DNA from 3 places in the Arthrobacter sp. Sr33 genome. Region 3 is predicted to be linked to each of the others. Evidence: riboswitches for the same ligand, from Rfam matches in the RefSeq annotation. Region 3 holds a riboswitch; each other region holds the start of a gene.
What was found. Region 3 has a riboswitch for thiamine pyrophosphate ahead of ACX80T_RS06275 (ECF transporter S component). Riboswitches for the same ligand answer to the same signal wherever they lie in the genome.
Positions count from the first base shown of each region.

Region 1 (3,269 bases), on a different contig from region 3:
CAATTGCCGACGTGATGTGGTCGTAACCTGGCGCGATGTCGGTGACGAGCGGGCCGAGGGTGTAGAAGGGGGCCCCGTTGCACAATTCCTGCTGCCTTTCCACGTTCTCCCGGACCAGGTGGAAGGGGATGTGGCCAGGTCCCTCCACCATGACCTGGACGTCGTACGCCCAGGCCCGTTTCGTTAGCTCGGCAAGGGTGTCCAGTTCGGCGAACTGCGCGGCATCATTGGCGTCCGCGATGGACCCGGGTCGCAGCCCATCACCGAGTGAGAAGGCGACGTCGTACCGGGCGAAAATCTCACACAGTTCATCGAAGTGCGTGTACAGGAAGTTTTCTTGATGGTGAGCTAGGCACCACCCGGCCATGATCGATCCACCCCGGGAGACGATGCCAGTGACGCGCTCGGCGGTGAGTGGAACGTAGCGCAGCAGCACTCCGGCGTGGATGGTCATGTAGTCCACGCCCTGCTCGCACTGCTCAATAACAGTGTCGCGGAAGATTTCCCAGGTCAGGTCGTTAGCCTCGCCGTTCACTTTCTCCAGTGCTTGGTAGATGGGTACGGTGCCAATGGGCACCGGGGAGTTGCGGATGAGCCACTCACGGGTGGTGTGAATGTCATCTCCTGTTGAAAGGTCCATGACGGTGTCTGCGCCCCACTGGGTTGCCCACTGCATTTTGCTGACTTCTTCGGCGATGGAACTGGTGACCGCCGAATTGCCGATATTGGCGTTGATCTTCACGAGGAAGGCCTTGCCGATAATCATCGGCTCCGATTCGGGGTGATTGATGTTGTTGGGGATGATCGCGCGCCCGGCTGCGACTTCGGAGCGGACCAGTTCGACGTCGCAATTTTCGCGTAACGCGACAAACCGCATCTCCTCGGTGATGACCCCGTGACGCGCGTAGTGCATTTGCGTAACGATCTTCCTGTCGCGGGAGCGCAGCGGGATGGGCTGCACACCCTTCCATTCCTGGCTGGCACGGCCGCGGCGGACCGCCGACTTGCCGTCGTCGAACAGGTTCCGTTCGCGCCCCTGATACTGCTCGACGTCGTCCCGGCCGTCAATCCAGGGCCGCCTCAGCGGCGGCAGGCCCACCACCGGATCACTGCCCGGACCGGCGGTGCGGTAGACGCGAAGTGGTTCGTTAGGACGGTTGCCCGGTGAGTTTTCGAGGGCGATTTCCGTGACCGGTACAGCCAGCCCATGCTCGGAATCGTGAACATACGAAAGGGACTGTGAATTCATAGCACTCAAAGGTTCCTACTTCCTTCGCCGGCATTACCCGGACAGGTTCAACGGTCGCGGACTGCCTCAGCCCGATCTCAGCCCCTGCAACAGGGCACCCGTGTGGATAAAACGACCCTAACACCCCTACCCAGAAAAGTGGGACCTGCGGTCCGGCCCCAACACAATGAACAAACTCGAATAAATCGATTCGAACGGGCAACTTGTGGGAGCAATGAGTGATAACGATGGCCGTAGATAATCCGAGCATCAAACGCATCCTTTCCCGGTATTACCCGGACAGGTTCCTGCGGCCAACAATGCTTTCATTCGCCCTGTTTGCCTAGTAGATGCCCAAGCTCCCGTTCTACCGGAAGTGACCGTAGTCTCGCTGCTGCCTAGGCTTAACCCTTCGGAGACAGACACCCTGCAAAAGGGCTGTTCCTAACCGCATCCGTTGGGGACCCTGGCTCTGTTCTACGAACGGGATGCTGAAAGGCTAGGGTGGCAGTCAAGCACATCGCCCTGCGTCGCTATCGGGGGTATCAGCCGCGTTGACGTACGTTCATTGCGTGATGCCGGTGCCGCCGGGGCGGCCGTTGTTTCAGCGGTCTGCGCAATCGACGATCCCCGGACCGCAGCCGAATCGCTTAAGGAGGAATGGTGTTACTAGAAGCTTCAACGCTGCACCGCATACCGCGGGTCCTCAGCATCGCCGGAACAGACCCGACCGGTGGTGCCGGGATCCAGGCCGACCTGAAAAGCATCGCCGCCATGGGCGGGTACGGAATGGCGGTCGTCACGTCCCTCTTGGCACAGAACACCCTCGGTGTCCGTTCCGTTCACACGCCGCCGGCACATTTCCTGATTGAACAGCTCGAAGCGGTCAGCGATGACGTCACTATCGACGCCGTGAAAATCGGCATGCTGACAGATGCGGGAACCATCACCGTCGTCCGGGACTGGCTCCGCCAAGTGCACCCGCCGCTGGTAGTACTGGATCCCGTCATGGTAGCCAGCAGCGGGGACAGGCTCCTGGCTGCCGACGCCGAAACCGCGTTACGGGAGTTGGTGAGCCAAGCGGATCTGGTCACCCCTAATCTTCCCGAACTCGCGGTCCTGGTGGATGAACCAAAGGCCGAGGATTGGCCTGCAGCTATCGAACAGGGCAAGAAGCTGTCCACAGCATCGGGAACAATCGTGCTCGTCAAAGGCGGCCACCTGTCAACAGAATCCAGTCCCGACGCACTCGTCGATGTCACCGGTCGGATAGGTCGTGCCAGCGAAAGCGTCGTGGAATTCATCCACCCTCGGGTTACAACCAAAAACACTCACGGAACCGGGTGTTCCCTGTCCTCCGCCGTCGCTACCGTCATGGCACGCACCGGTGATTGGGCCGATGCCGTCCGCCAGGCGAAGAACTGGTTGCAGGACACACTCATCCACGCCGACGAATTACAGGTAGGACACGGCAACGGGCCTATCAACCACTTCCACCAGCTATGGGCCGCGGCCCATACCCTGCAGCACAAACAGGACAGCAGCACGCCTTAAGGAAGAGGGCGTGTCCTATCGGTTTCGGGCCCAATAAGTCCGCCGATGAATACGAGAATCCCGGCGAGAACGGGCAATAGATGATTCGGTGCCATCCGTAGGTGCCACCGGACTACCGACGAGGGCTCATGCCAGCTGGACTCCTACCCGGGGACCCAACCATGGGTTTCATGATCCCAAGTGCTGACCTCGATGCTTACGCAGACAAGATGCGCCAGCTTGTGGGAAAGGGTACGGATTTCGAGGTCGACGCACGGTTTATAGACATGCTGGCCCACCGCAACAGTCGGATCCTCGATATAGGGTGCGGCATCGGATCGGCAGCTAACGCACTGCGTCAGAGCGGGCACAGGGCTTACGGCATTGATCCGACTCGGGCGGTTCTGGATGTGGCCGAGGACATTTTCGATGGAGGTTGGTATCGACAACTGGCAGTGGAAGAACTATCCGACGAGCGCCTGCGCGCCGAGGGTCTTCCCGACCGGTA
Region 1 covers NZ_JBTNDD010000006.1:211,949-215,217, forward strand. Annotated here, with positions in the region: gene thiC (phosphomethylpyrimidine synthase ThiC) at 1-1,249, opposite strand, end outside; TPP riboswitch at 1,252-1,361, opposite strand; gene ACX80T_RS10375 (thiamine phosphate synthase) at 1,686-1,901, shown strand; gene thiD (bifunctional hydroxymethylpyrimidine kinase/phosphomethylpyrimidine kinase) at 1,889-2,782, shown strand; gene ACX80T_RS10385 (class I SAM-dependent methyltransferase) at 2,953-3,269, shown strand, end outside.
Region 1: it holds a riboswitch for thiamine pyrophosphate, as region 3 does, so the genes downstream of both, thiC (phosphomethylpyrimidine synthase ThiC) here and ACX80T_RS06275 (ECF transporter S component) in region 3, are expected to answer to the same signal.

Region 2 (3,269 bases), on a different contig from region 3:
CGGGGGCGCCGCCGCGCAGGAAGCTATCGCCGGGATGGCAGGAAAGTCCGCCGAATTCCGCGCCTCAGGCGGCAAGGTTTACCTTCCCGAACCCGCTCTACCCCAAACCTAAAAAGCACAAAGTAGCCATGGGATCATCCGTTGCCTGCGCAGGCGGGTCACGGAGATAGGACGTTTGCGGTACTTGTAGTGGCCCTGCGCCTCCGAATTTGTTGGTCCTTTGATATAAGTTCCGTTTTGCATCCAAGGGATGAACTACCCCGCCACCCGAGCCACAGCTTGGGACTGTTTCATCAATGGTGTGTCACTTATGCAGCAAGGTAAAAGTTGATTGGCCCTGACACGTGGAAAGGTTAGGTGGGCGCTGGGAGGGCTGATTTGAGGGACCTGGCGGCGGAGGATGGGTCGTCGGCTTCTGTGATGGCTCGTACGACAACAACCCGGCGGGCCCCGGCTTCGACGACCTGGCCAATGGTGGTGTGATCGATTCCTCCAATGGCAAACCAAGCCCGTGGGGACGAGGTCTCGGCCGAACGTGCTGCTGTGTAACGCACCAATTCAAGCCCGGAGGGAGCACGGCCAGGTTTCGTGGGTGTAGCCCAGACAGGGCCGGTACAGAAGTAATCCAGCCCACTTGTGGTCATGGCAGCGGCGACTTGGGCCGGGGAATGGCAGGATAAACCGATGATCGGTTCGGGGCCCAATAGATGCCGGGCGTCAGGTACTGGCAGATCTTTTTGTCCTATGTGGAAGACCGGTGCGCCGCTGAGTCGGGCTATGTCTGCCCTGTCATTGGCGGAAAAGAGTTTGCCGTGTCGATCCGCTGCCGTACGCAGAGCCACGAGACAGGCGAGTTCTTCGACTGCGTCGATCTTTTTGTCGCGAAGCTGGATGATATCCACACCACCGGCATAGGCGGCGTCGACGAACTCCGCGAAGTCGCCCCTTTCCTTTCGTGAATCCGTGCACAGGTACAACTGCGCTGATGCGAACTGTTGCCGGTGCAGGTCTGCCGTACTGACCGTTGACGCCGTGTCACCGTCGTTCAGAGCCGGCGGGAGAGGGAAAACATCTGAAATAAAGGCCATACGCCTTAGACTAATAGCTCCACGGGAGCCCGATCTTCCGCCAGTGTTCCTACACTCGCGGTCGGTAGGGCTGAGAGGGCGTTCGACGCCGACCGTACGAACCTGAACCGGTTAAGCCCGGCGTAGGAAGGACTCTGATGACTATTCATAACCCGGACCGCCTCGCGCACACCGTCATTGTCGGTGGCGGGATCATCGGATTGGCCATCGGCTGGGAGGCCAGCCGTCGCGGCCACCAGGTCACGCTGATTGATCCCGCGCCCGCTTCCGGAGCTACCCATGCTGCGGCGGGGATGCTGGCCCCGGTCAGTGAGTTCCATTATCAGGAAGAATCCTTGCTGGACCTGACGCTGCCCTCGGCCCGGGCATACCGAGACTTCATCACGGAGCTGGAGGCCGCCTCCGGGATTGGAACCGGCTACCAGCGCAGGCAAACCCTGGTCGCCGGTGTCGATGCGGCGGATCGGCAGGCCCTGACCGACCTGCGCTCTGTCCAGTCAAGTCTTGGACTTCAGGTGGAAGCACTCACCACTAGTCAGGCGAGGCGTCTGGAGCCGCTGCTCGGCCCGCAGCTTTCAGGAGCGTTCCTGGTTCCCGAGGATCATCAGGTTGATCCGCGGGCTATGGCCGTTGCCCTCCAAGCAGCACTAGCCAAACAGACGACCGCGCGCACGGTGCCCGTTTCGGTTTCCGCACTTATCCATGACGATGCTACTGACCGTGTTGCTGTGACCGGTGTGTTGCTGGAGAACGGAGAGCGGATTGATGCTGATGAGATCATCCTGGCTAACGGGCTCGGTGCGGTAAACATTGATCGCCTGCCGACAGGGCTGCGGCTACCGTTACGTCCGGTGTACGGGGACATTCTCCGCCTGCGCGTACCCGAACACCTTAGACCGCTCATAACCTCCACGGTCCGCGGGTTGGTCCGCGGGTCGTCCATATATGTGGTGCCCCGGCAGGATGGAACGGTGGTGATAGGTGCCACTCAACGGGAAAACGGGTCCGCGGGGCTTTCCGCGGGAGGTGTCTACGAACTACTCCGGGATGCTCAGACGCTGATCCCGGCAGTCGCGGAACTCGAACTGCTCGAAGCCCTCTGCCGCTCCCGACCGGGGACCCCGGACAACGCTCCCCTGCTTGGCCGGTGCAGGGACCCGGACGGCTCCGATGTGCGTGGACTTGTGGTCGCTACCGGTTTCTTCCGGCACGGGGTGCTGCTGGCACCGATCACCGCCCGCCTCTGCGTGGACCTGATCAGCCAAAACATACCGGAGATCGACATCGAGCGATTCCGACCCGACCGGTTCAGTAACCCCCGGCACTTCGCCGAAGCGTCCCGTCCTCATGCTTCCCGTCATAACAGTTTTCCTGATGAAGTAAGGATTGCCCTATGAACTTCACATTGAACGGACAACCCCGGAATACCGTTTCGGTTTCCACCCTCAAGCACCTAATCACCGAGCTGACCGGCCGTGAGTTGACCGATGCCGGGCAACCAATCGATAAAAAACAGTTGGGTGTAGCCGTTGCAGTCAACGCTGAGCTCGTACCCCGCACCCGTTGGGTTGAGGTAACCATCCAGAACGGTGACGACATCGAAATTCTTACCGCCGTCCAGGGAGGATAAAACATTGACTGACAACGACGCGTTAACGATCGACGGGGTTACGCTTAGCTCCCGGCTGATCATGGGAACCGGGGGAGCCCCAAGCCTGGAAGGCTTGGGGGCGGCCCTGGCAGCATCGGGAACGGAACTGACAACCGTGGCGCTGCGAAGGTACAACCCCGAGACGGGTGGGTCCTTGTTCGAATTACTCAACGAGCAAGGGATCCGGATATTACCGAACACGGCAGGATGTTTCACTGCCCGCGAAGCGGTCATGACCGCTGAACTGGCGCGGGAGGCACTGGCAACGGACTGGATAAAACTTGAAGTAATCGCCGATGAACAAACCTTGCTACCCGATGCGCTGGAACTCATCCAGGCCACCGAAACACTGGTCTCGAAAGGCTTCAAGGTCTTCGCATACACCAACGACGATCCCATCCTGGCCCGACGACTAGAACAACTCGGAGCTACAGCCGTTATGCCCCTGGGGTCCCCTATTGGGACGGGGCTGGGTATCCTAAACCCCCACAACATCGAACTAATCGCCTCAAGGGCAACAGTTCCGATAG
Region 2 covers NZ_JBTNDD010000006.1:208,319-211,587, reverse strand. Annotated here, with positions in the region: gene thiC (phosphomethylpyrimidine synthase ThiC) at 1-112, shown strand, start outside; gene thiE (thiamine phosphate synthase) at 354-1,088, opposite strand; TPP riboswitch at 1,100-1,234, shown strand; gene thiO (glycine oxidase ThiO) at 1,226-2,485, shown strand; gene thiS (sulfur carrier protein ThiS) at 2,482-2,718, shown strand; gene ACX80T_RS10350 (thiazole synthase) at 2,723-3,269, shown strand, end outside.
Region 2: it holds a riboswitch for thiamine pyrophosphate, as region 3 does, so the genes downstream of both, thiO (glycine oxidase ThiO) here and ACX80T_RS06275 (ECF transporter S component) in region 3, are expected to answer to the same signal.

Region 3 (3,269 bases):
CCGCCGCCGGACCGCCGCCTCGTCAGTACCCCCTAGCCGCCGCGGACCAAATTCCAGCTCGTCGATTACCCGGTTGGTGAGGAACTGGTGCTCGGGTTCCTGGAACACCGTCCCAATCCTGGTCACCAGTTGCGCTGATTTCCAGGCGTGCGGGCTACTCCCGGCTCCGCGGGAGAGGGCCGGTGCGGCCTCCAACTGGCCGCGCCGCGCCGGCAACAACCCGGCCAGGGTCAGCGCAAGCGTCGATTTTCCGCCACCGTTGGGGCCCACGATGCCCAGGGATGAGCCGGCGGTGAGGGCGACGTCGACGCCGTCGAGCACCGCCGGTCCCCGTTTGGCCCGCGCCACTGATAGTCCCCTGGCAGTAAGCAGCTCCTCCCCCGGTGAGGATAGCTGCGTGGGAACCGACGGTTGATGACCGGGGAGCCACACCCCCGCCGCCGCCAGCCGGGCCCGGGTCGACGCGTCGGTCAGCACCGTGCCTGGGGGGCCGTCGGCGAGGATCCCGCCGTCGGCCGCCAGCACCACCACCCGATCCACCACATCGGCCCACACCGCCACCCGATGCTCTACCACCACAAGGGTGGCGCCGGTGCGGTCCAGGACCCGCCCGACGGCGTCCCTTACCTCCAGCACACCGGCCGGGTCGAGATTGGCGGTCGGTTCGTCAAGCAGCAGGAGCCCGGGTTGCATCGCCAGCACCGCCGCCAACGCCAGGCGTTGCTTCTGGCCGCCGGACAACGCACTGGTGGACCGATCCAACGGCACCTCAAGCCCCACGTCGTCGAGCGCCCGCCGAACCCGCTGCCAGATCTGGTCGCGCGGTACGGCCTGGTTCTCGGCGCCGAAGGCCACCTCGTCACCGACCCGGGCCAGCACAATCTGAGAGTCCGGGTCCTGAAGCACCAGCCCCGCGCGACCGCGCACCTCACCGGGAGGCCGCCCGTCGAGGGTGAGGGAACCGTGCTGTTCGCCCTGCCCCTCATCGCCGAGGACACCAGCCAACCCGTGCAGCAGGGTCGACTTCCCGGACCCTGACGCGCCGAGCAGCAGCACCCGTTCTCCGGGCGCTACTGTCAGGTCAACGTCCCGGACCGCCGGGGTTTTCCGGCCGGCGTGCCGCCAGCTCCAGCCTTGCGCGCTGATGCTGACGGCCGACGGCGTATTTCCGTGGTCAGCCATACCGGTTAGACGTCAGCCGTTCGTCCGGAGGCGAAAGCCGACAGCACCCCCGTCTTGGCCAGGGCACGGACCGCCAGCCACGACACCAGGCCAGCGATAATCACGCCCGAGATCGAGGCGAACACCACGTACATCAGTTGCCATTCGAAGGCCCAGAGGGCGTTGTACAGGATGTTCTCGCTGATCGAGAGGGCCAGGCCCGCGCCAAGCCCGGCGAGCAAAGCCACCCCGAGGTTCCACCTGCGGTACAGGAACAAGAGGAAGATGAGCTCGGCCCCGACGCCCTGAATGGCTCCGGAGAGCAACGTGGTCAACCCGAACTGGGTGCCCAGCAGCGCTGAAACCGCTGCAGCCAGCACTTCGCAGTAGATGGCTGCTCCGGGTTTCCTGATGATCAGACCGCCAAGTACCCCCGCGATCAGCCAGCCACCTGTGTAGAGACCGGCCAACGGCGGGAACGCTCCGGTCAAGGCAGCGATGCCCGTGTAGCCGGCCGACCATGCGAAGAACACCACCCCGACGGCGACCGCCACCACCGAGGCAACGACAATGTCGACCACCCGCCATTGATATCGGGCGCGCAGCGTCGACGTGTTTTGAGTTGGTGCAGTTGATGAAGCCATGTGAATTTACCTCCTGAGGTACAGGAGGGGAGGGTATCCGGGCCCATGGCGGGTGCCACCGGCCGGGCACCCTGAGATACTCGACTCCCTTCGCCGGTACTAGCCGGATCAGGTTCGAGGGTCTGCGGTAGGCCGCACTCTCAGCGCCCGTCCATCTGGATGGACGGCGCTCCCCTGTCGTATGTTTAGCAATTTCAACTCTACACCTGAGAGGTTCGTACCCACCACGGTGGCCGGCGGCGGGCTCCCGGCTGTGCTGGTGCGTCTCACCTCAACAGGAAAACGCTAGGCTTGAGAAAAGAGCCACCATCGAAGGAGACACCATGAATCAGCTTATGAAACTGCTGGGCGTAGCACTGAGCCTTGGCGCGGGCATCGCCGGAGCCAAGGTCGTGGATTTCATCTGGCACAAGACCACCGGCAAAGCCTCACCGAAGGACGAGGACGGGCTCGAAAACAGCCTCCGTTCCGCCCTCGCGTTCGCGCTGATCTCCGGTGCCGTGCGCGCCGTCCTGCAGGTCCTCACCAACCGCACCACGCAGCGGGCAGCCAACCGGTTCGCGAAGTCCCGCGACCTGACGTAGGTCCTATTTACGTCTCATCGGGGCGCTCGGTCGGATTCCGGCCGGGCGCCCTCTTGTTGGCGGCGTTCTCCACCACCTCGTCAAGTTCATCCATGCTGAGCAGGTCTCGCCGCAGGTGTTTGGTGCGGTATCCCGCCCGGCCCACCATGTGGGCTGAGACGGGGACGGTGAGGAGCATGAAAATCCAGCACACCAGCAGGACCGGGATCAACACCCAGCTGCGCATCTGTAAGCCCATGGCCAGAAGGAACAGCAGCAGTCCCAGCACCTGAGGTTTGGTTGCCGCGTGCATCCGGGTGAGGAGGTCAGGGAAACGGAGCAGGCCGACGCCGGCAGCAACCGACATCAGTGCCCCTCCGATCATGAGAACGGCTGTCACCACGTCAATGAGAGTCTCGCTCATGCCCTACTTCCTGTCCGTGACGAACCGGGCGACGGTCACGGATCCAATGAATCCGATCACCGAAATCCCGACCAGAAGCACAATATTGTCCAGGTGCCGGTTCACTGCCATGTCCACGGCCAGCGCTCCACCAATGATGGCGAGCAGCACATCGATCGCGAGCACCCGGTCCAGGATCGAGGGGCCTCGCGCAATCCGATACAAAGCGCACAGGGCGGCGAATCCGAGCAACAGTCCCACAATAATTACGGCGCTCGTCATTTCCGGATCCCCTCCTCACGCTCTTCGTTCTCCTGATCGAACCGGACCTCAGTCTGCAGCAGCGCCAGATCATCCCGGGTTCCCATAATCCTGATCAGCCAGGCTTCGGTGGCCCGCACATCGGACCTGATCTTCGCCGCACCCTCCGGCGTCTTCACATTCAGGCAGTGCAGGTACAGCGTGGAGGTAGAGCGGTCCACCTCCACCACCAGCGAT
Region 3 covers NZ_JBTNDD010000003.1:249,985-253,253, forward strand. Annotated here, with positions in the region: gene ACX80T_RS06270 (ABC transporter ATP-binding protein) at 1-1,182, opposite strand, end outside; gene ACX80T_RS06275 (ECF transporter S component) at 1,188-1,805, opposite strand; TPP riboswitch at 1,874-1,991, opposite strand; gene ACX80T_RS06280 (DUF4235 domain-containing protein) at 2,129-2,389, shown strand; gene mnhG (monovalent cation/H(+) antiporter subunit G) at 2,397-2,792, opposite strand; gene ACX80T_RS06290 (monovalent cation/H+ antiporter complex subunit F) at 2,796-3,053, opposite strand; gene ACX80T_RS06295 (Na+/H+ antiporter subunit E) at 3,050-3,269, opposite strand, start outside.